Flexistipes sp.: one gene and its partner. The protein of the gene in region 1 interacts with the protein of each later gene in a pairwise test. Links are inferred from orthologs where the notes say so. Each region holds a gene or a part of one and is shown in the gene's direction. Other genes may lie near its edges. The genes, in order: UMU13_RS01570 and UMU13_RS10485.

The links.
Region 2: the proteins of UMU13_RS01570 (region 1) and UMU13_RS10485 interact in binary tests that used the Escherichia coli proteins (3 or more experiments, as listed by UniProt). The link is inferred for Flexistipes sp. from one-to-one orthologs.

Annotation. Positions count from the first base shown.
Region 1 is NZ_JAXKVW010000001.1:341,838-353,668, forward strand. What follows is about bases 4,667-7,658. They hold UMU13_RS01570 (ATP-dependent helicase), read left to right. Parts: upstream 4,667-5,129; coding sequence 5,130-7,187; downstream 7,188-7,658. Other genes in these bases: UMU13_RS01565 (chloride channel protein), read left to right, coding at 4,667-4,841; gatC (Asp-tRNA(Asn)/Glu-tRNA(Gln) amidotransferase subunit GatC), read left to right, coding at 7,263-7,559; gatA (Asp-tRNA(Asn)/Glu-tRNA(Gln) amidotransferase subunit GatA), read left to right, coding at 7,581-7,658. In the rest of the region: bifunctional UDP-N-acetylglucosamine diphosphorylase/glucosamine-1-phosphate N-acetyltransferase GlmU, read left to right, coding at 1-1,264; glmS (glutamine--fructose-6-phosphate transaminase (isomerizing)), read left to right, coding at 1,267-3,096; more of UMU13_RS01565, read left to right, coding at 3,099-4,666; more of gatA, read left to right, coding at 7,659-9,041; UMU13_RS01585 (gamma-glutamylcyclotransferase family protein), read left to right, coding at 9,071-9,478; Asp-tRNA(Asn)/Glu-tRNA(Gln) amidotransferase subunit GatB, read left to right, coding at 9,490-10,926; mce (methylmalonyl-CoA epimerase), read left to right, coding at 10,936-11,337. UniProt on the Escherichia coli protein: A helicase with DNA-dependent ATPase activity. Unwinds DNA duplexes with 3'-5' polarity. Translocates on single-stranded DNA with 3'-5' polarity. Initiates unwinding more efficiently from a nicked substrate than double-stranded DNA.
Region 2 is NZ_JAXKVW010000018.1:21,353-33,002, forward strand. Bases 5,887-8,697 are described here. They hold UMU13_RS10485 (dihydrolipoyl dehydrogenase family protein), read left to right. Parts: upstream 5,887-6,515; coding sequence 6,516-7,880; downstream 7,881-8,697. Other genes in these bases: UMU13_RS10480 (MarR family winged helix-turn-helix transcriptional regulator), read left to right, coding at 6,057-6,512; UMU13_RS10490 (peptide chain release factor 3), read right to left, coding at 8,190-8,697. Also shown: UMU13_RS10455 (SbcC/MukB-like Walker B domain-containing protein), read right to left, coding at 1-72; UMU13_RS10460 (condensin complex protein MksE), read right to left, coding at 63-752; UMU13_RS10465 (hypothetical protein), read right to left, coding at 730-2,013; UMU13_RS10470 (helix-turn-helix transcriptional regulator), read right to left, coding at 2,139-3,467; UMU13_RS10475 (hypothetical protein), read left to right, coding at 3,601-5,556; more of UMU13_RS10490, read right to left, coding at 8,698-9,797; UMU13_RS10500 (VOC family protein), read left to right, coding at 11,453-11,650. UniProt on the Escherichia coli protein: Lipoamide dehydrogenase is a component of the glycine cleavage system as well as of the alpha-ketoacid dehydrogenase complexes.

The DNA of each region.
Region 1 (11,831 bases):
AGATTATGTGATGGAAGCTGCTTCTGCGGTTTGCTCAGACGGGACTGTCGTTGTTCTGGGAGAGGCGGCTGAGGATATTCAGTCTCATCTGCAGGGTTATAATTCAGAGTTTGTTTTTCAAAAAGAGCAGAAAGGAACGGCGGATGCTGTTTTGGCTGCGAAGGACACCCTTAAAAATTATAACGGTAAGATTCTTATCCTCTGCGGGGATATGCCGTTGGTGAGCAGGGAGAGTTTAAAAGCTTTTATTGAAAGTTCGGATTCTCCTGTAAATTTTATGAGTGTAAAAAAGAAAAATCCCGAAGGTTACGGAAGAGTAGTCAGAGGAGCAGACGGATCTGTAATCAGAATAGTTGAAGAAAAGGATGCAAACTTAAATGAAAAGAAGTTGAAGGAAATTAATACAGGTATATATCTCGCCGAGTCAAAGGAACTCTTCAGGAGACTGGAATATATTAACAATAATAACGCACAGGAGGAATACTACCTGACCGATATTGTCAAAGATGGTGCCGGTATTTTTGTTGCTGAAGCAGAAGAGGAATTTCTCGGGATAAACGACAGAGCTGCGCTGGCAGAAGCTTCAAAATTAATCTGGCGTAAGCGTGCTTGTGAATATATGAAAAACGGCGTCAGTATAATAGATCCGGACAGCTTTTACTGCGATAATTCGGTTGAGATTGAAAACGATGTTACGATACATCCAAATGTAACCCTAAAAGGTGAAACCAAAATTGGAGAAGGCAGTGTTGTTTATCCGGGATGCAGGATAGCCGACAGTGTGGTGGAAGATTATTGTGAAATAAAAGATAATTGTGTTATAACAGAATCTTTTGTGGGCAGAGAATCTTCAGTGGGGCCTATGGCACATTTGAGACCGGGAAGCAAACTGTACGGGAAAAATAAAATCGGCAATTTTGTGGAAGTGAAAAAAACGGAAATACATGAAAACTCAAAAGCCAGCCACCTGACTTATCTGGGTGATGCATATATAGGGAAAGATGTGAATATTGGATGCGGCACAATTACATGTAATTATGACGGTATCAGTAAACATAAAACTATTATTAACGACGGTGTTTTTGTGGGAAGTGATGTTCAGTTTGTTGCCCCTGTGGAAATAGGTAAAAATGCTTTGATTGCAGCGGGCTCGACTGTTACAAAAGATGTCCCTGATGAATCACTCGCCATTTCCCGGAGTGAGCAGGTTAATAAAGAAGGCTGGGTGAGAAAACGCAAACAAATTTATTCAAGGGAGAAATAGATATGTGCGGTATTGTGGCTTATATAGGTGAAAAGAATGCTTACGATATCCTTTTGGAAGGGCTTGAGAGGCTTGAGTACAGAGGTTATGACTCCGCCGGGCTGGCGCTGCTTGATAAATCCGAAAATATCATAAAAACGGTAAGAAGTGTTGGTAAACTGAAGAATCTTAGAGAAAAAACCAGCAGCACTGATTTTAACAGCAAAGCAGGTATCGGTCACACCCGGTGGGCAACGCACGGGAAACCGACATCCTACAACGCCCATCCCCATGTTTCCAAAGGCCTTGCTTTGGTTCACAACGGTATTATTGAAAATTACCTTCAGCTGAAAAAAGAGCTGACTGATAAGGGGTATGTTTTTCAGTCTGAAACGGACTCGGAAGTTATCGCTCACCTGATACACAGTTATCTGAACGGCGATATTCTTGAGGCGGTAAGGAAAGCTACAAACAAGCTGAACGGAGCATTCTCCGTTGCAGTGATATCAGAAGATAACCCGGACAGGATTATAGCAGCCAGAAATGACAGCCCTCTTGTTTTGGGGGCAGGAGAGGGTGAGAATTTTGCAGCAAGTGATATTCCCGCTGTTTTGAGTCACACGAGGAATTTTATTTTTATGGAAGATGGTGATATTGCAGTTTTGCGGAAAGACTCCATAGAGATTTATGATAAAAATCACAAAAAAGTTGAAAGGGATAAAAAATATATTGACTGGAATCCGGTCATGGCTGAAAAAGCCGGATTCAGGCATTTTATGCAGAAAGAGATTTATGAGCAGCCCAGGGCAGTTACAGATACTCTGAGGGGTAAGTATTCTCTTGAAGAGTCGTTAATCAGACTGCCTGAACTGGATGAGATAAGCGGAGCACTGAAGAATGCAAGCAGAATTCACATTGTCGCCTGCGGAACAAGCTGGCACGCGGGTCTTGTGGGCAAATTCCTTCTTGAAAAATTTGCCGGTGTACCTGTGGAGGTGGATATAGCATCCGAGTACAGATACAGGGATACAATTCTGGATGAAAATGTGATTTTCCTTGCCATTACCCAGTCCGGAGAAACAGCCGATACACTGGCAGCCATGAGGATGGCAAAGAAAAAAGGGTGCAGTACTTTGGCTATTTGCAATGTTCTGGGCTCTTCAGTATCCAGGGAAGCAGACGGCGTGATATATACCCATGCCGGACCTGAGATCGGTGTTGCCTCAACAAAAGCGTTTACAACACAGATAACCTGCCTGTATATGCTTGGCATTTATTTAGGTCAGATCAGAAATACGATGAGCGATAAATCAAGAAGTGAATATATACACAGCCTTCTCGGTGTCCCCGAGCAAATGGAGTATGTGTTGAATAAAGATAGTGAAATTGAAAATATTGCAAAGGATTTTAAAGATTATAAAGATTTTCTTTTTTTAGGAAGGCACCTTAATTATCCTGTTGCACTCGAAGGGGCTCTTAAACTTAAAGAAATATCATACATACATGCAGAGGGCTATCCTGCCGGCGAAATGAAGCACGGTCCTATTGCACTTATAGATGAAAATATGCCTGTTTTTACTTTGGCAACCAAATCCCGGGTGTATGATAAGATTGTTTCTAATATCGAAGAGGTAAAGGCTCGTGACGGTATCGTTATTGCAACTGTTACGGAAAATGATACCCATCTTGCGGACAAATGTGACGCTGTTATCAGTATTCCCGGAACATCCGAAGAGGTCAGTGTCTTTTTAAATACAGTTGTTACACAATTCTTCGCCTATCATTGTGCCCGCTTACTGGGTAATGATGTTGATCAGCCGAGAAATTTGGCAAAAAGCGTGACAGTGGAGTGATAATGATACAAAAAGCCAAAGGGTGGTTGAACAGCTTTTTTGGCGAACACGAAGATATGTATATGGCCGGTGTTGCTGTACTTATCGGTGTAGCTGCCGGTTACGGTAACATTATTTTCAGGTATTTAATAGGTATTGTTCAGGATTTTTTCTACGGGACAAAAGAGGAGTTTCTTTTAGAAACGCTCATTCACACCCCTATATATAAGATTGTTCTTATTCCGGCTGTGGGCGGATTGATAGTTGGTATGGCCGGCCTAATTTTTAAATCTGCAAAGGGGCACGGTGTGCCGGATGTTATAAAGGCAATAGCCCTCAATTTAAAAATCAGTCCTTTTGTAGCTGTTGTGAAAAGTTTCACTTCTGCGATTACACTTGGCACCGGAGGTTCCGCAGGAAGAGAGGGACCCATTATACATATAGGTTCGGCACTGGGCTCCGGTGTGGGAAAAATATTCGGTTTTTCCACCAGAAGGATGAAAACGGCTGTTGCTTGCGGAGCGGCAGGCGGACTGGCGGCAACCTTTAATGCACCTATCGGCGGGGCGATGTTTGCAGCGGAAGTGTTGCTTGGCGAATTCGGTATCAGAACATTCAGTCCGATTATCATTTCTTCCGTTATTGCAACTGTCGTTTCAAGGGGACACCTGGGCAATGTGGTAACTTTTGAAGCGCCGGAATATCATCTGAGACATTTTATGGAGCTGCCCCTTTATATGGTGTTGGGTTTTGCCTGTGCCGTAGTCGGTGTTTTTTTTATACGTTTTTTTTACAAAACCGAAGAAACCTTTGACAATCTGAGCATACCTTCTTTTCTAAAGCCTGCTTTGGGCGGGCTGCTGCTCGGCATACTGGCCATATACTCACGTGAAATTATGGGTGTCGGTTACGACACAATAAACCAAATTCTTGCTTCGAATCAGGTGGGACTTTTTCTCTTAGTTATTGTGTTTCTTAAAATCCTTGCAACATCTCTGACTCTGGGATCCGGTGGATCCGGTGGTTTGTTTGTCCCTGCACTTTTTATAGGAACTGCAACAGGCGGAGCTTTGGGGGGGATTTTTAATGCTGCCTTTCCCGGTATTACGTCTTCCAGCGGTGCCTATGCTTTGGTGGCAATGAGCGCTATGCTCGGTGCAACCATAAAAGCCCCTTTAACTGCTATACTTATAATTTTTGAGATTACCCAGAGTTATGAAATCATTTTGCCGTTAATGTTTGCAACGATTATTGCAAATGTTGCTGCCAACTGGCTGGAGAAAGAATCTATTTTTTCCTGGATTCTTGCCAAGGAAGGTATCAATATCAGAAAGGGCACTGAAGAAAGAGTACTATCCGAAATAAGAGTTGAAGATGTAATGCTCAGGGATATTGTTACTTTTAAAGAAAGCTCCAATTTCAAAGAGATCACCGAGGGTATAAAGAAAGCCGATCATATTTATTATCCGGTGTTAAACGATAAAGGATATCTGACAGGCATTATGTCGTTAGATAATATAAAAAATGTGATGTTTGAAAAGGGGCTGGAGGAAATTGTTGTGGCAGGTGAGATTTGCACAAAAGATGACCTGATATACGTTTACCCTGAGGACAGTCTTGCCACAGCTCTAAAAAAGCTGGGAATTAAAGATCTGGGGGCACTGCCCGTTGTGGAAAATATAAACGGCAATTTTAAGGTAGAAGGATTGCTGAGAAGAAGTGATATAATTTTAGCCTATAATAAAGCTCTTGCAACGAGTGTTTAATGAGATTCGCAGAAATTAATAATTCAAGTTTCGCACTTAGGTCGGTCATTGCGAAACCCTGTGGAAACAGGGTTGTGGCAATCTCAAAATAATAAAAAAAGAGAGATTGCTTCGTCGTTAGCACTCCTCGCAAAGACTTACAATAGGTGCAAGTGCGAAACTTGAATTAATAATATATAAAAGGGGAGATCCCTCGACTCCACTTCGTTTCGCTCGGGATGACAATGTTGCGATAAAGCGATATATTGTGTCATTTCGGACGAAGTGAGAAATCTCTAAGGGAGATATATGCCTCACTCAAATGATAGACTGAATAAAGAACAAAAGGCTGCCGTTGAATATACGGGCTCACCCCTGCTTGTGATAGCCGGAGCCGGAACGGGGAAAACAAAGGTAATTGTCCATAAGATTGCTTATCTGATTGATAATATCGGTGTTAACCCGAACAATATCCTGTCGGTTACTTTTACCAATAAAGCAGCCTGGGAAATGAAATCCCGTCTTAAAAACCTTGTGGGAGAAAGAGCTGAAGGAGTGTGGATGGGCACATTCCATTCCATATGTTTGAGAATTCTGCGCCGGGAGACGCATAAAACTGAGTTTAAAAAAGGCTTTGGAGTTATTGATCAGGATGACAGGCTTTCAGCCCTCAGAAGTATTGTGAAAGAACTGAATATCGACAGTAAAAAATATCCCCCGAAACAGTATCTCTGGCTGATAAGCAGTTTTAAAAACACTATTGAATATGTGGAGGATAAAGAGCCGGAAGAATTCATCCACAGATTTCCTGATGTTTTTAAAGCCTACCAGCAGTATCTTTCTTTTGCAAATCTTGTGGATTTTGATGACATGCTTGCTCTTGTTATCAGGATTTTTCAGGAAAATTATGAAGTGCTCGAACTTTACAGAAATATTTTCCGGTATATCATGGTGGATGAATATCAGGATACAAACTATATACAGTTTTTCTTTTTAAAGCTGCTTTCAGGTGAATATGGCAATATTTGTGTGGTGGGGGACGATGATCAGTCCATTTACGGATGGCGCGGTGCAGAAATAAGAAATATCCTCGATTTCGAAAAACATTTCTCTGATGTTAAAACAATAAAGCTTACCGAAAATTACAGGAGTTCACCCAATATCCTGTTTACAGCCAATACACTTATTGCAAACAATAATTACAGAAAAGGCAAGAATCTTTCCCCGGTGATCCATAAGATGGGAAATATCATGGTTAAAGAATGTCATGATGAGCAGGATGAATCAAATTTTGTTATTAATGAGATTGAGCTTATGCTGGATCAGGGAATATCTCCTGCCGAAATAGCTGTTCTTTACAGAACAAATGCTCAGTCGAGGGCTTTTGAGGTGGAGCTTAACAGAAGGGGGATACCTTATAAAGTTATCGGGGGTATCAGTTTTTACTCCAGAAGGGAGATAAAAGATATTCTGGCATATTTAAAGCTTTCGGACAATCCATATGATATAGATGCTCTGAAGCGTTCTGCCAAAAATCCGCCCAAGGGAATAGGCAACGTAGTTATTCAGAGAATTATCGATTATGCAACCGGCAACGGTTCGGATCTTATATCAGCAGCAAAAGAAATTGCCTCTGTTTCAAAGGGGAAGACCGCCGCCAGTTTAAAATTTTATACCAATATCCTTGATGAGATGCAGCTGTTTGAAAATATAGCGGACAAGATTAAGGTTATTTTGAACGAAAGCTCCTATGGGAATTATCTGAAACAGTTTGAAGAACAGAATGATGCAAACAAACGCATAAACAATATCGATGAGCTTATTAATGCAGCTGCAATTTTTGATGAAAGTTATGACGAACCGGACTTGTCTGAGTTTCTTGCCACAACAACACTGACAACTTCCACAGATGAAAGTGCCGGTGATTCCGTAAGTCTCATGACCCTTCATTCGGCAAAAGGGCTGGAATTTGAATCAGTATTTCTGACGGGCCTTGAAGAGGGTTTGTTTCCCTTGTTCCGCTCCATGGATAATGAGTGGGAGCTGGAAGAGGAAAGGCGGCTCTGCTATGTGGGGATTACCAGAGCCAAAAGCAATCTTGTTTTCACTCATACCAACACCCGTATGGTCTACGGTAAAAGACAGTTTTGCAGACCTTCGATGTTTTTGGATGAGCTGAAGTCTGACATCAGTTCTCCGGGAGATTACGGAAAAAAGCTAAAAGCCAATACAAGAGTATTCCACAGCAAATACGGTGAAGGGGTTGTCCTTAATGTTAAAGGAGCGGGGGACAAGGTAAAGGCGGATGTTTTTTTCCAGAGTTCAGGGCTTAAAAAAATGCTTGCTGAAAGTCTGGAAATATTTTAGGAACTTATTGGTTTACACCCTGTAAATTTTGCGTAAAATAGATTTTCCTGATGATCAATAAAGCGGAGGATGAGGATGTCAAAAGTTATTGATAAAAAAGATGTGCTGCATATTGCGGATCTTGCCAGACTGCAATTTTCCGAAGAGGAAGCTGAGCGCTTTACCAATGAGCTCAACAATATTCTCGATTATATACATAAGCTGGACGAGCTGGATACTTCCAATGTTGAGCCCACTTCGCATGCCCTTGATATCTCGAACGTTTTCAGGGAAGATGAGCAAAAAGAGCAGCTTAACAATGAGCAGGCGCTCAAGAATGCTCCGGATAAAGAGCAGGGACACTTCAAGGTACCCAGAGTTATTGAAAATTAATAAAATCTACAGGAGTTGTTGATGAATCTACTGAATGCAGATCTGAAGACATTGAGGTCTTATCTGGAGGACGGAAGAATTTCTGCAAAGGAACTTGTACAGTTTTATCTTGATAGAATTAATAAATATGATGACAAGCTTAAATCTTTTGTTTCCATAAATGAGGATGCACTGTCCGAAGCGGAAAAAATTGACGTGAAAAGACGTAACGGTGAGAAACTGCCGCCGATGGCGGGAATTCCGATAGCTTTGAAAGACAATATGGTGACTAAGGGGCTGAGAACCACCTGTTCGTCGCATATCCTGGAAAATTTTGATCCCGTTTACGACGGAACTGTTGCAAAGCAGCTGAAAGAAAAAGGTTTTATTATACTCGGGAAACTTAATATGGATGAATTTGCCATGGGCTCATCCTGTGAAGCCTCCTATTTTGGCAAAACAAAAAATCCATGGGATATTGATAGGGTCCCCGGCGGCTCGAGCGGTGGTGCCGCAGCTGCAGTGAGCGCTCGTTTGGTTCCCGCTTCCCTGGGAAGTGATACGGGGGGCTCGATAAGACAGCCGGCTTCTTTTTGCGGTATTGCCGGATTTAAACCGACATATGGCAGAGTCTCAAGATTCGGCCTGGTTGCTTTTGCTTCAAGTCTTGATCAGATAGGTCCGATGACATGGAATGTTCAGGACAGTGTGGAACTGATGAAAATTATCGGAAAACATGACCATCACGATTCCACCTCGGCTTCCAAAAATTCGTTCGAACCTTATGATAAAAAACTTGATAATTTGAAAGGGATAAAAATCGGCGTCCCCGAGGAATATTTCAAAGAGGGGCTGAGTCCGGAAGTTGAAGCATCTGTAAAAGACGCCATAAAACATCTTGAATCCCTTGGTGCGGAAATTATCAACATACGTATGCCCCATACAGATTACGCAGTGGCTGTTTATTATATACTTGCCACGGCCGAGGCTTCGAGTAACCTGGCCCGTTATGACGGTGTCAGATACGGATACAGAGCTGAGGCTGAAAATTTGTCTGAAATGTATGTGAAAACCCGTTCAGAAGGATTCGGTGACGAGGTTAAAAGGCGGATAATGCTCGGTACATATGTGTTAAGTGCCGGCTACTATGATGCTTATTATTTGAAGGCTCAGAGAGTCAGAACACTTATCAAAAATGATTTCCTTGATGCTTTTGCAAAAGTTGATGCAATAGTTGCGCCTACTTCCCCGACAACTGCTTTCAAAATTGGCGAAAAGGTGGAGGATCCTTTGAGTATGTATTTGAGTGATATTTTTACCCTTTCACTGAACCTTTTCGGCGGATGCGGCATTTCAGTACCATGCGGTTTTGACAGCAATAATCTTCCCATAGGTCTGCAGATTCTCGGTAACTATTTTGATGAGGCTAAGATCCTCGAAATTGCAGATTGTTACCAGAAAAATACGGATTGGCACACAAAAATACCTACGGAATTTGAATAAAAAATTGATGCTCAATGGGGAATCAGCGGATGAATTTTATCGATAAGATATTCTTTTACGGTTCATTGAAATCGGACGGACCGTTTTACAGTATGTATGCAAAGAATGTTCTTTTTAAGAACAGGGCTTATACTTACGGCAGAATGGCTATGTATAAAGGAACTTTTCCGGCGCTGCTGGAGGATAAAGATTCAGTGGTATACGGTGAACTGGTTACCATTTTTAATGTGAGAGATGTTCTGCTGGTGCTGGATAATGTTGAAAAATATTTGGATAGAGTTAGTAAGACATTGTGGGTTTTGCCGTCCAACGGCGATGATTCTGTTAATCAGGAGCCCAAAGAAGTCACTGCCTGGGTGTATATTTATAAGGGAGATATGAGTTACATCTCCTATTTGGATATGCAGGAGTGGAATAACAAACAATTAAAACTGTAGTGAGGTTATAGATGAATTATGAGGCTGTGATAGGACTGGAAGTACATGTTCAGATGGGAACGAATACAAAAATATTCTGCTCATGTTCCACCAACTTTGGAGCAGAGCCGAACAGCAATGTATGTCCGGTTTGCCTGGGAATGCCGGGTGTGCTGCCGGTGCTTAACAAGAGAGCTCTGGAATATGCAATGACAGCCGGACTGGCTCTCAACTGTGAAATTCAGGAATCCAGTGTTTTCGCAAGGAAAAACTATTTTTATCCGGATTTGCCAAAAGGTTATCAGATATCACAGTATGAGCTTCCCTTATGCCTGAACGGTAAAATGAAAATCAATCTTGAGGACTATTCCAAGGAAATTGGTATCACCAGAATTCACATGGAGGAAGATGCGGGCAAATCCATTCACGGTGAAAATCTCGGCGATTATTCCGCTTCCTATGTGGATTTAAACAGAACAGGGGTTCCGCTTATTGAGATTGTTAGTGAGCCTGATATGAGAACAGGTGAGGAAGCAAAAGCTTATTTGCAGAAGCTGAAAGCTATACTGCAATATGCCGGAGTTTCCGAATGTAATATGGAAGAAGGCTCATTAAGATGCGATGCCAATATTTCCATACGTCCTGAAGGACAAAAGGAATTCGGGGTAAAAACAGAAATCAAAAATATGAATTCTTTTAAAAACGTACAAAAAGCAATAGAATATGAAATTAAGCGTCAGACCAAGGTTTTAAACGAAGGCGGTCATATCGTTCAGGAAACGAGATTGTGGAATCCTGACAAAAACATAACGGTTGCAATGAGAAGCAAGGAAGAAGCACATGATTACAGGTATTTTCCGGATCCCGACCTCATACCTGTCAAAGTTGATGATGACTGGATTGAGCGGATCAGGGAAAGCCTGCCTGAACTGCCGGATGAAAGGAAAGCCCGTTTTAAAAAGGAATACAGTCTCCCCGAATATGATGCGGATGTACTTACTTCTTTTAAAACATATGCCGATTATTTTGAGGAGTGTATAAAAAGCCACAACAATCCCAAAATAATAGCCAACTGGATTATGTCGGAAATTTTAAGAGTTGTTAACGAAAGGAACTGCGATATTTTTGATATCGGAGTAAATCCTTCCATGCTTGCCGGCCTTGTAAAGTTGATAGACGATAACACAATCAGCGGTAAAATAGCTAAAGATGTTTTTGAAATCATGCTTGAGAGCGGGAAAGCTCCCGCTGAAATTGTTAAAGAGAAAAATCTTGCCCAGATATCCGATAGTTCCGAGCTGGAAAATATTGTAAAACAGGTGTTTGAAGAAAACCCCGATGAGCTGGAGCGTTTTAAAAACGGAGAGAAAAAGCTGCAGGGTTTCTTTGTGGGGCAGGTGATGAAGAAAACAAAAGGCCAGGCAAATCCGAAGCTTGTTAATCAGCTGATAGCAAAATTAAGCAGTTAGGGGTTTGATATGCTGAAAAAGATTGATCATATCGGGATAGCAGTAAAGTCGCTGGAAGAAGCAGTTAGGTTTTATGAGACTTTGGGTGTTAATGTGGAATCTTATGAAGAAGTTCCGTCTCAAAAAGTGAAGGTCGCATTTATCAAACTGGGAGACTCCAACGTTGAGCTGCTTGAGCCCACAAGTGAAGACAGCCCTGTTGCCAAATTCCTGGATAAGAAAGGGGAAGGCATTCATCACTTATGTTATGAAGTAAACGATGTTTCTGAGTCCCTTGATATTATGAAAAAGGACGGAATGAAGCTGATAAATGAAGAGCCGATAAAAGGGGCACATGGCAAGCTGGTGGCATTTGTTCATCCGAAATCTGCCAACGGTGTCCTTACCGAACTTTCACAACCAGCAGATTAATCTTAGAAAGTCAAATTTTGTACTTGTCCCTGTTACAACTGACGTCACCCCATTTTTCGTAGTGCAAATATTTTTCAATGTAATTTGCACGCATTTCGCAGCCGAAACTCGAAACTACTGCCGCTAACCGTCTACACCCTCCCCTCATAATTGTTTTTATTTGCAAATATTTATCCACTTTACTTTCCAACACAGGGTGTGACCACTAACCGGCAGTACGTTTCTCTAGCACCAGCCGAAAGGCTGGTAAATATGTGGAACACATTCGACATCGGCTGCTTCATTTTTGCAAATTACATTGAAATCAGTTTCATATTAGCTAAGTATATGTAAAACAAAACTTTTATATAATTTTTGGGGTGATGCCAGTGTTATAAGTATTTGCGAGGATCCATTCAGGGGGTAAAATACTTGTTCAAAGATCTCCCGCGTACTTAAGGCGTTAAATGTGTGGTCGCAAGGATGCCTATGGATAGCACCAGTCTTTTAGACTG
Region 2 (11,650 bases), on another replicon or contig:
TGGGTACAAATTAAAGCCGACTATCACAAGAGAGTCTAAATATATGCTTTCTTTTTCGAGTTTTACTCCCATTCGCCGTCCGCTCCTTCATCGTTATCGAATTCCGTATCCTTAATGAATATATTTAAAATTTCTTCTATATCCATTTCCTCTTCAGATTGTTTATCATAAAGCTCCAAAGCAAGGTCGAAAAATCTTTTGATGCTGCCTTTGATTTCTATGGAGGAATAATTAATATTTCCGGGTGTGCCGGAGACTATATCCAGAAAGTTGTATTTATTTAACTGCCTGAGGGTTTTAGCGTAATTTTCATTTACTGTTTCAAGACGTTTATCCGATTCATAAAAATTCTGCATTCTTTTTACAAAAATTTCATAGAGATTCTCAAGGGGGAAGATGGAATTCAACTCTTCAAACAGTTCGTCAGCATTAAATGTCGGGTTCTCGGTATTCTGAAAAAATTTAAGGGCCAGATACATCCCCAGAAACGTTTCGGATTTACTGAAATACTCAAATGATGTGTACCGGTCTTTTCTGGGAACGGACAGATAAAAATTGCTGTCATAATTCTGCAGTTTATATCCGAGAAAATCATAATATTCCGTCAGTATGTTTATGTTTTCTTCGATGAAATTATATTCAGCCGGCATGTTGCCTGCATGAACATTTATGCCGTCCTGCAATAAATAATTTACTTTTTTAAAAAGGGGGTTATGGTCTCTGATAAGCTTAATTATACTTGTTTCCGGCATGTTTTACCTTTTGTTTGCTTAATGATATTTCTGATAAATAACAGTTTTCATATTTGAATTCAGAGTTTTTAACAAAGACATTACATATTTCAGACAGCTCGTAGAGTATTTTATTATAGTATTTGGGCAGATTTTCCTTTACCAAATCAAACTGCATTATTGCCTGAATGTAGTCTATATGATTTTTTTCTTCAAGCTCTTTCATTATATACTCTATAATCTTTTTCAATTCTTCCTTTTCAAGTGTATCAACTTCTTCCCGGAGTATTTTGTTTTCCGTATCGATAAATACGGGTTTTCGCTCCTGGGTTTTCCAGTTGTATTTGAAATCAGCAACTTTCAGGCGTTTGGGTTTTCTCAGATAAACCGGGGTGGCTGCGAACTCATTTAATAGTTTTTTCTGAAACTCCAGTATCTTATCCAATGCACTTATACTTATTTGGGAAGTTAAAAGACTGACGTGTCTGTTTATAAATTCTGTAACATCTGTCAGTGTATTTTCCAGTTCATTCTTTATGCTGAAGAGTTTTCTCGAAGCTTTATGAATATTGTCTGTTACTTCGCTGCTGTTTTCGAAACGTTTTTCGATGGTATTCATCATGTATAATATCTGGTTATATGATGAATATTTTGAAAGGGATGTTGATATTTCCTTTAAGCGTTCCCTTATTTTTTCAAGACCTTGCAGGAAATAGCTGAAAGACTCTTCGCTCCCGCTTCTTATGGCTGATTTTATTTCCCATTTACTGTCCACAATATCTTCTTTCAGCTGCTTTATCTTAATATCAAGTTTTAAAATAAGATCGAAAAACGTGTGTCTGAAAAAGGAGTCAATGTCGTTTTCGTCTGCATTTTCAAGACTTTTAATGGAGAGAAGTATAGTATTTAAATTACTTTCAACGTCAGAAGTCGTTTCGGTATCTCTGTTAAAAAGCCCCCTTAATACGCTGGAGCTGATTTCGGAAATATAATATGCATTCTTTTCTGTGGAGGAATACAATAAAAAACCTTTCTTGATGAGGTTTTCCATTACCGTATCAGTCCGCCAAGGCAGCTCGCAATCAAAATTGCTGAGATAGCTGAAACTCCGCTGTATTGCTATATCGACAACATCTTTGTCAATAAAATCGTTTTCGTCCGCTTCCTCTTTATGCAGATACAAAAGGTACAAAGTCAAAATTTCGGCATGGGTAAGAGTGATACCGTCAGGAAATTTTGTAAGCAGATATTTTATTTTTGCCAGGATTTCATTTTCTTGCATAAGTTATAGTTTATCACGTTTTAAAACATGTTTAAATGAAATTTTCATTAAAGCCTTTTCATTTTTCTGAAAGATATGTCAATAGTTTGACGATTTTGGTGAAATAACTGAGGATAGGTGAAACATTATTTCCTTAGAAATAAATCTATGAGCTGCTTTTTGTTTGTTATATTAAATTTCTCATAAATTCTGCTGAGATAGGTTTTGACTGTTGATTCAGAAATCTGAAGCTCGCTTGAGATATTCTTTATTGTATTTTTGTCCAAAGTATAAAGTAAAACCTGGTACTCCTTTTCAGACAGTCTGTAATAAGCACGGTTTAAAATGCGACGATCGATATGCTGTGATCCGACAGTCGCTGCATTTTTAATAACTTCAGATTCTGTTTTTGTTGAAGAGAGCCTTTGTTCGCCCGGAATGGGCTTGGAAAAAAATAAAATAAAAAGGGTAATAATCATTACAATATTCCCTGCAACAATCCCTATACTAAGTAAAATCTCCTCGCTTAGTGTCATTGTTATCAACTGGCCTAAAAAAATACCCAGACACATACTGAAAAGTAAAAATGCAGCTTGTGTATACTGTTTGATTTTCATAATAATAAAAAGAATGATGAATATCTCGATAAAACCAAAAGAAACGTGCAGAGTGAAATTGCTGAGAAAATGAAGCAAAGGCTGCTTTTCATGAATAAAGCTAAATGCAAGTATGCCTGATGCTATAGCTCCCAGGACAGGTGCTTCTTTTTTGTATTTAAACAACCAGGCTCCTGCAAAAATACCGATTAAGTAGTACAAATGCTCAGGGATACTTAGAAATGCTTTTTGTATGAGATTTTGGATTATATAAGAGTATAACATGCCGCCGGTTACATAAAATAACGTTAACAGGAAGTAATAGGAGTCAAGTTTTATTTTTGGGCAATTTTCTGAATCTGAAGGTTTAAAACAGAGCATTCCTGCTGCAAAAATTAATAGAATAAATACGATTTTAGTCTGATAATTGATGGGAATAATTTCTGTTATAAAACACAGTAAGAAAGCTAAAGTAAAGGCTCCTAAAGCATTAAAAAACACTTGTCCTGTGTATTTGAGATATAGAATTGCAAATAGAATTAAGGGAGCAGATGATATACCTGCCGCAACTAAAAATATATGCAATGCAAATGCATTGTTTACTGGGAAGAGTAATAATGTAAAAAAAACTGTCAGGATTAGGAAAAGTATTTTTAATTTCTTGATAAGATTCCAGCGTTTGAATGTTCCGATAATCAGTAATCCAATACCCTGACCAGATATAAAAGATAAAGAGGGGTTATTTATTGAAATGTAGCTGCTCAGATATCCGTTTAAAGGTATAAGCCACATCCAGGTCAAAAAGGCTGCAAAAGGGAAGCTGTATTTTAAAAAACCAATATTATTAAAAAGCCATTTGGCCGGTATCTGTAGTTTCATACCGTTAAATATAATAAATCCCTTAAAAAGTCTACAGAATGTCGACAAAAATATAGCCGGTTTACATTTAGCTGGCTGTAAGATGGAGGCTTTTCTGATATGCTATATAAAAAAACAAGGAGGACTTTTTGATATGTACAGAAAAATACTTTTGGTTCTTGCTGTTTGTTTTGCCTTTTATTACACAGGTTGCTCAAATAGCTCTGACAGTGGTTCTAACAATGTTGATGAACAGGTTCAGATATCCGGTAAAGTGATTGATGGGTATGTTAGTAATGCAGAGGTGAAGGTTTATTCAGACAGTAGTTTTGAAAATGTAATAGGAAGCGGCACAACTGATACAGATGGAGATTTTTCAATTAATGTGAATTCTGATGATATGCCTTCACAAATTTATTTGAAATCTTTTGGCGGAATAGATAATGATACCGGCTTGGTAGCACCAACAATGGTGTTTATCGGTGAATTAAATGATAATAATTCTTATAATATCTCCCCTTTGACAAATGAAATATTCAAAGAATTTGCGTTTAAAGATACCGGTCTCGATATTACCCAAGCGGCTGGAAATTTTGCAAATCTTATAGGAATGGGAGATAATGTAAGTGGGTTATATTCCGACCCGGTTTCAGATCCAGAGTTAATGGAAAAATTAAATAAAATCTTGTTTTCAGGGACACTGCTTTCCAGCTTACCCCCTGGGGAATATAGAGCAATAGGTTTGGGTGTTTGTGATAATACCACCGGCCAGGCGGGAATAAATATCGGGGACAGCGGATATTCAAATCTTTGGGACAATTTAACAGATTTAGGTCTAATGTATGATAATTTAACTGTTGATAAACAAGGAAAGCTTTTGTATAGGGATACGTCTGTCGGTCTTATAAATGGCGGAACTATGATGTTCGACTCCTTTTCTGTTACAGGTGTTATGAATCTGGAAGCATTTGGCGGCGGGTTCGGGCTTGTTGTTAACCATGGAAGCATTTTTGACGACGGGTCAAATATATGTCTTGCTGTTACAAGTATGCTGCCGTCAAACTTTCAAACTTCACAAAAATTAATGGAGAAAGTGCAGAACTATTATTCAGGTGAAAAAAGGTTTATATTTTCTGATGTTTTCGGTGATGGAAATGATATTGGATATGGCAGCCTTAATATTAAAGAAATTCTTGATAACGGCACAATAAATGCAGATAACATGACTATTAGTCTTGCTTCAGGAGGGGGAGTTATAAACCCTACTTTTAAGAGGGGGCAGATACTTCCGGCGGGCAACGGTGTCTTAAGTAATGTTGCCATGTTTGAGTTTAGTGAATCAGATAACGTAGATATATATTTGCTGCAACATATAGGTACCAGAGCCGGTATTTCTATTATAATTGATAACGGTACGGTTGAGACTGTTGGAACTGCATATATGTCTGACAATGAGTCTTTTGTAAATATGGAAGCCGGTGATTACCAGGCTACATTTGCTGATCTTGACTTAAGCAATGGTACAATCGAACCCTATACAGATAATATAACAGTTTATGATAATGGTACTGTTAAAATAGATTCTGGTGATACGCTTTATTTAAACGGTGACTTTATCGGATTTGCTTATGATACAGGACACGGTATTTATGAGATGTTTGAAAGTGGAGCCGGTCAGGGCTGGGAAGTGGACAATAGCACCGGCGAAAAATATATAGGTCTTACTGTGGGATATTTTAGGAAGGACGGCGAAAATGTTCCTGATTTTAATGGAAAATTGAATTTGGCTGTTAGAAGAATTTTGGATATAAAAGATAACGGCACTGTTAGTCTGATTACCACTCTGCCTTTTGAAAGGGGAAGCATGGTGGTAGATGGCAATAAAGCATATACTTCGATAACATATTTAGATCCGGCTACAAATGAAGAAAGAACGGTAACCCCGACTTTTGATGTGGATAAATCTAAGGGTTTGTATCGTATATACGGTTATGATGCCGAAGATAATGACAATGTCAGTATTTACTGGCCGGTGGGTGGTAATAAAGCACTATTCAGAGTAGATTATGATGGTGGAGTTGAAGTAGGAGAAGCGTATATAACTTATTAGCAGATAAATTAATCAACTAAAAGTTTGGCGGGATAAAATATCCCGCCTTTTTAAATTACCATCTATCTAAAACTTTCTTTAGAGATTCCTTATTTTTAATCTAAAAACGTGACTTAAATCTGAAAATATTAGCAACCTCCCAAAATTTTTGCACTTGTGCTACTTGACAATAGTTTATCTAAATATCGGGATTTTCACGCATGAAGATATCTCAACATTAAGCACAGTTGTATATTTATTCGTTATGCCGTTTCATATGGCAGAGATTTCTCACTTTGTTCGAAAGAATGCCTGCGGCTAGCACCAGTCTTTTAGACTGGTAAATATGTTTACATTCTATTTATCCGCCCAAGGCGGATGTTAGACAACAATTTATGTCATCCCGAGCGAAGCCGAGGGATCTCTATCTATGTACTAACAATATCTGCGTATTGTCTTAGCTCTAAAAAATGGGAGGACGCCAAGAAAATATATTGACAATATATAGCATGCTATGTATTGTGCGGCTTTTGGAGATTATGATGTTTAACCCTAAGAAACGTTCGATCTGCTATAAATTGCATTTTGTCACCAGAACCGGTTTTATGGAACTCAACAGATTGATTGAGCCTTATGGGATTACTCAGGGACAATTTATTGTGCTTACTTTCCTGTGGGAAAATAACGGGTTGAGCCAAAAGGAGCTTTGTGAGCGGGTTAGAGTTGAACAGCCTACTTTGGCAAACACCCTCAAAAGAATGGAGAGAGACGGCTTGGTTTACAGAAACCGGGATAAAGAAGATAAAAGATATTGTAAATATTATCTTACCGATAGGGGTGAAAAATTAGGTCGTGAAATGGATATCAATTTAGAGACCATTCAGGATAATATTTTGGAAACTTTGACAAAGAGTGAGCGGGAACTTTTTAACGAATTTCTCGACAGAATAATTGATAATATCAGCGAAAAGGAGTGAATTATGAAAAAGTACGATGTTGTGGTAATAGGCTCCGGTCCCGGAGGACTTGAGGCTGCGCTTAATCTGAAAGCACAGGGAAAATCTGTATGTGTGGTGGCTCTCAGCAGACAGCATTTCGGAGGTGTATGTCTTAATAGTGGATGTATGCCCACAAAAGGGTACTTAAAAACTGCTGCAATTTATAGGAATGCCCATACAGCCGGTGAGTTCGGTCTTGATATTAAACCGGGTGATATTGATTTGAATAAGATTAAATCTTCCGTTTATGAGACAGTCAATATGCTTTCTGAAGGCATGGGCAGTATGATGGATGGCTCAGGACTTGATTTTTCATTTGGTAAAGGCAGTTTGAAAAGCGAAAAAGAAGTATTTGTGGATAGAGGCAATGGAGAAACGGAAACCTTAGAAGCAGATTATATTATTATTGCCACAGGTTCCACCTCTGCACGGCTTCCTTTTGCCGATTTTGACGGCACATATATTTTAAATAGTGATCAGCTACTGCTGAATACCGATCTCCCGGAGAGAATGTTAGTTATCGGTGGCGGAGCTATTGGATGTGAGTTTGCAACCCTTTACAGCAGTTTCGGTACAAAGATAAAAATCGTTGAGGCGATGGACAGCTTACTACCCTGTGAAGACAAAGATGTTACAGATGCACTGAAGGAAAATCTTAAAAGTAAAGGCGTGAGCGTGGAAACCGGGACTATGTTGGAATCTTTGGATGTGGAAGATGGAATTGTTAAAGCCAAGTATAAAGATGCTGAGCTTGTGGAAAAATTTGACAAAGTATTAATCAGCACGGGAAGAATACCTCTTACTGCAGAAGTGAATCTGGATGCAGCCGGCATTCAAACAGACAAAAACTTCATAGTAGTGGATGAATATTTGAGGACTACCTGTGAAAACATTTATGCTGTGGGCGATGTTATAGGCGGTAACATGTATGCACACTCTGCTAGTTATGAGGGAAGGGTGGCTGCTAACAATATTTTAAATCCCCGCAGTGAAAAACTGGATGAGAGGGCTGTTCCGCGTGTTGTTTTTACTGATCCTGAAATCGGCTCAACGGGAATAGTAAAAGAGGATGAACATGTAAAAGAGCTCTATGTGCCTGGTATAATGAAAGGAAGACCTGTGGTTGAAAGATCTGAAGTGGGGGTAATGAAAATTTTTGTTTATAAAGATTCTGATACTGTAGCAGGTGCAACTTTTTATGGGAAGCATGCCACAGAAAACATCCATCAGATGGTGACGGCTGTTCAGAACAGGCTTAATGTTAAAGATATAGCTGCTACTATGTTTGCCCACCCAACATATGCAGAGCCTTTGGCCGACCTTGCTTCAACAGGTATAGATACTTAACAGTTTTGCGGGGTAAGACCTTTGAATAATTTGTTTTTCCATGTTTTAGGAAGTGGGTAGCACCAGCCGGAGGCTGGTAAATATATTGTGTATCACAAATTTATCGGTCTTCGACCGATGCTAGTGGGATACATTACTTTAGTCCCGCAGGCCTGTGAATACTGAATTTCAAAAGAACGCTTGCCCGGCTAAAGCCGCGCTTCCTGAGTTATTCAAAGGTCTTGGGGTGGAGCATCTGTATTCTCTGCCCCGTAATTTTTACAATTTTTCAGTTTTTCCCTTCAAAATTACACCCACTGGCTCAAAAAACTATTCAGGCAATGCTGCAGGTGAGCTGTGCAAAATGATGTCTTTGTTTTTTTCTGCAAAATACTGCAGTGACCAGTTGTTTCTGAATAGTATTACCATTCGTCCGCAGTCATCCTCTCCATAAGCTGAATCATAGGAGATCACTTTTTTCACTGTTTCTTCTGAGACAGAAGGATCCACCCAGCGTAGAGCTGTCCACGGTTTTACATCAAGCGTTGTTTCCACTCCGTATTCATTTTTCATCCGGTACTGTAAAACGTCAAATTGAAGTGTTCCAACTGCTCCCAGCAACGGAATCGGACTTTGTTCCTGCGCCGGCCAGAAAGACTGTACAATATCCTCAGCCAGGAGATGATCCAGCCCTTTACGAAATGCTTTTTGAGCAGAAGGGGAATGATTAACAAGATAAGCGAAACATTCCGGAGCAAACCGTGGTATTTCATTAAATGCCAAACCCTTTTTTGTGCTTAAGGTGTCACCGATACGCAAATCAGCATTTGTTATACAGCTGATAACATCACCGGCATATGCTTCATCCAGCGTCTCTCTTTGCTGTCCAAAAAGATTATGTGTGTTGGAAAGGCGGACATTTCTTTCTGTCCGGCTATTTGTTACCATCATATCCCTTTCAAATTTTCCGGAACAAACCCTGATAAATACCATTCTATCCCGGTGTTTGGGGTTCATGTTGGTTTGAATTTTAAATACAAAACCGGAAAAGAACGGGCCTTCCAGCGGGACAGTTTCACCACCGGCTTTTCGGGGAGCAGGAGGTTGGGAGAATTCCAAAAATCTTTCCAACAACAGCTCTATACCAAAATTATTTGTGGCACTGCCGAAAAACACCGGCGTCATCTGCCCTTCGTGAACTGCTTCAAGGTCGAATTTTTCATGGGCAATATCCAGCATTTCCAGCTCTTCCAGAATTTCAGAATATGCATCTTCAGAAATCACATCCTTAACCTGCTTATCAGTAAGATCTCTGACAGATACCGGCGCCCTGTATGCCCCTCCCGGAGTCTTCTCAAACAGATGTACCTCGCTTTTCAAACGGTCATATACACCTTTGAAAAAGGGCCCGCTTTCCAAAGGCCAGTTTATAGGATATGCATGAATATTTAATACACTTTCCAGTTGATCAATCAACTCCAGGGGTGATTTTGCCGGCCGGTCCATTTTGTTCATAAAAGTAAAAATTGGGACACCGCGCTGACGGCAAACCTCAAAAAGCTTTAACGTTTGAGATTCAATACCTTTACCTGCGTCAATAACCATGACCACCGCATCCACTGCCATCAGCACACGGTAAGTATCCTCTGAAAAATCTTTGTGACCCGGTGTATCCAGCAGATTGAAGCGATATCCGTTATATTCAAACTGCAAAACTGTTGAAGAAACTGAGATTCCACGCTTTTTTTCCAATTCCATCCAGTCAGAAGACGTTTCCCTCTGTTTTTTCTTGGCTGTCACTGAGCCTGCCAAATCCAGCGCTCCACCATACAACAGTAACTTTTCCGTTAATGTGGTTTTTCCGGCATCCGGGTGGGATATAATAGCAAAAGTCCTTCGTCTGTTAATTTCGGACTTCATAACATTTGATTCATTCATGACAACAACCTTTAAAATTAATAATTATTTTCAAAAATAGAGGCGGATTCTAAGAAAGTTCGGAAGATTATGCAAGGGATTTGTTTTTTCTTCTTATAATAATAAAGTAAATAAATTCTTTATCTATTACTTTATTCTTTCTGTTGAAATATTTTTGGCATATGCTAACATTGGTTATAGGAGGTGAATTTTATGTCCAAAATACCAGAAGGTTGTGCAAGACCTATCGGAAAAGTTTTTGGAAACAGCGACAAGGAAGAGAATAGGGAAACTGTCCAGAAGGAGGAAAATGTTATGGAAACAGTAAGAGTTGGTAAAAAAGCTCCGGATTTTGAAGCTCCTGTTTATTTTAAAGGCAAGTTTGATACAGTAAAATTGAGTGATTATGCAGGAAAGTGGCTTCTCCTTTGCTTTTATCCGGGAGATTTTACTTTTGTCTGACCGACAGAACTGTCTGCAGTTGCAGACAAATTTGATGAATTACAAAAGCTGGGGGTTGAAGTTCTGACAGCTAGTGTAGACAGTATTTTTGTTCACAAAATTTGGGATGAGGAAGAGTTATCACATATGATAGAAGGTGATATCCCATTTCCTATGATTTCTGACGCTGGTGGTCACTTGGGACGCATTTATGGCGTTTATGATGAGGAAGCAGGTGTGGATGTGAGAGGAAGATTCATCATTGATCCTGATGGGGTAATTCAGGCTATGGAAGTTCTTACTCCACCGGTGGGTAGAAAAATAGATGAAACAATAAGGCAGATTCATGCCTTTCAGAAAGTTAGAGAGAGCAAAGGTGCAGAAGCTTGTCCTGCAGGCTGGAATCCGGGAGAAGCTACGCTAAAGCCAGGTCCGGATCTTGTCGGTAAGGTTTATAAAGTTTGGAAAGTAAATAAGTGAATTTATTTTATGCCGGAAGTTTGAAAAATAGCTTCCGGCATACTTTTTATGAACAATAGCACTAACCACCAGAATGAATAATGCTTTGTTACAAATCATTATAAGGTATGTATTGTTTTTCTGTTCCCATTTATCCATAAATTTTCGAACCAGCCTGGTTTTACCAATCAGCCTTTTTTCTGTTACTACAGCCAGTTGGGAATTTTAAAGTATAATTTACTTGTCACCTTTTTTCACCAATAATATTTTTGAATATTAAAACATGTATCTGTTATAATTGGTTGTAAAATGTGAGACCGCAAAAAGGGAGTAGTTATGAAGAAATCTGCTGGTTTAATCTTAAGTTTTTTATTTTTAATATTATTAACCTTTTCAGTGCAGGCTCAAATTAGAGTTGGAGAGTTTCCCCAAAAGGTAGGGAATCAAGCATTATTTACCTGTCCTCACTCTCTACCCATTCTCCTTTAATTGTTCAATCATAATTTGCATGTCCCTTTTTGTCTCTTCAAGATTTTGCATTGACACTCTGACTATCCTTAAATACTTTACTTATAAGGTAGTTTGAGGAGTTGTTTAGCAAGCCAAAAAAAACAATTTTTATCACTCAGAAAACTAATAACTCCGGTTGATTTTTTTTGGCTTTTGACAAATTTTTGGTAAATGCTTTTTGATTTTTACTCCTGATGTGAAAGTTCAAGCTTGATTAATCAGTTTTTCTCGCACTTTGCGGCAAAACTAATATAAGGAGAATTTATATGTTGTTTCGCAGGATTGACCATGTGGAAATTGTACCCTCTAATATGGAGCGTACACTGCAATTTTATCAAGGGATACTGGGCTTTGAAACTTGGCTCAGACAGTCGGTAAATGTACCGCCCCTGCAAGAGATCATTTATTTGAAACTTTCAGATACCATGTTGGAGCTTTTATCTGTGGAAGATCCGGACGATCCT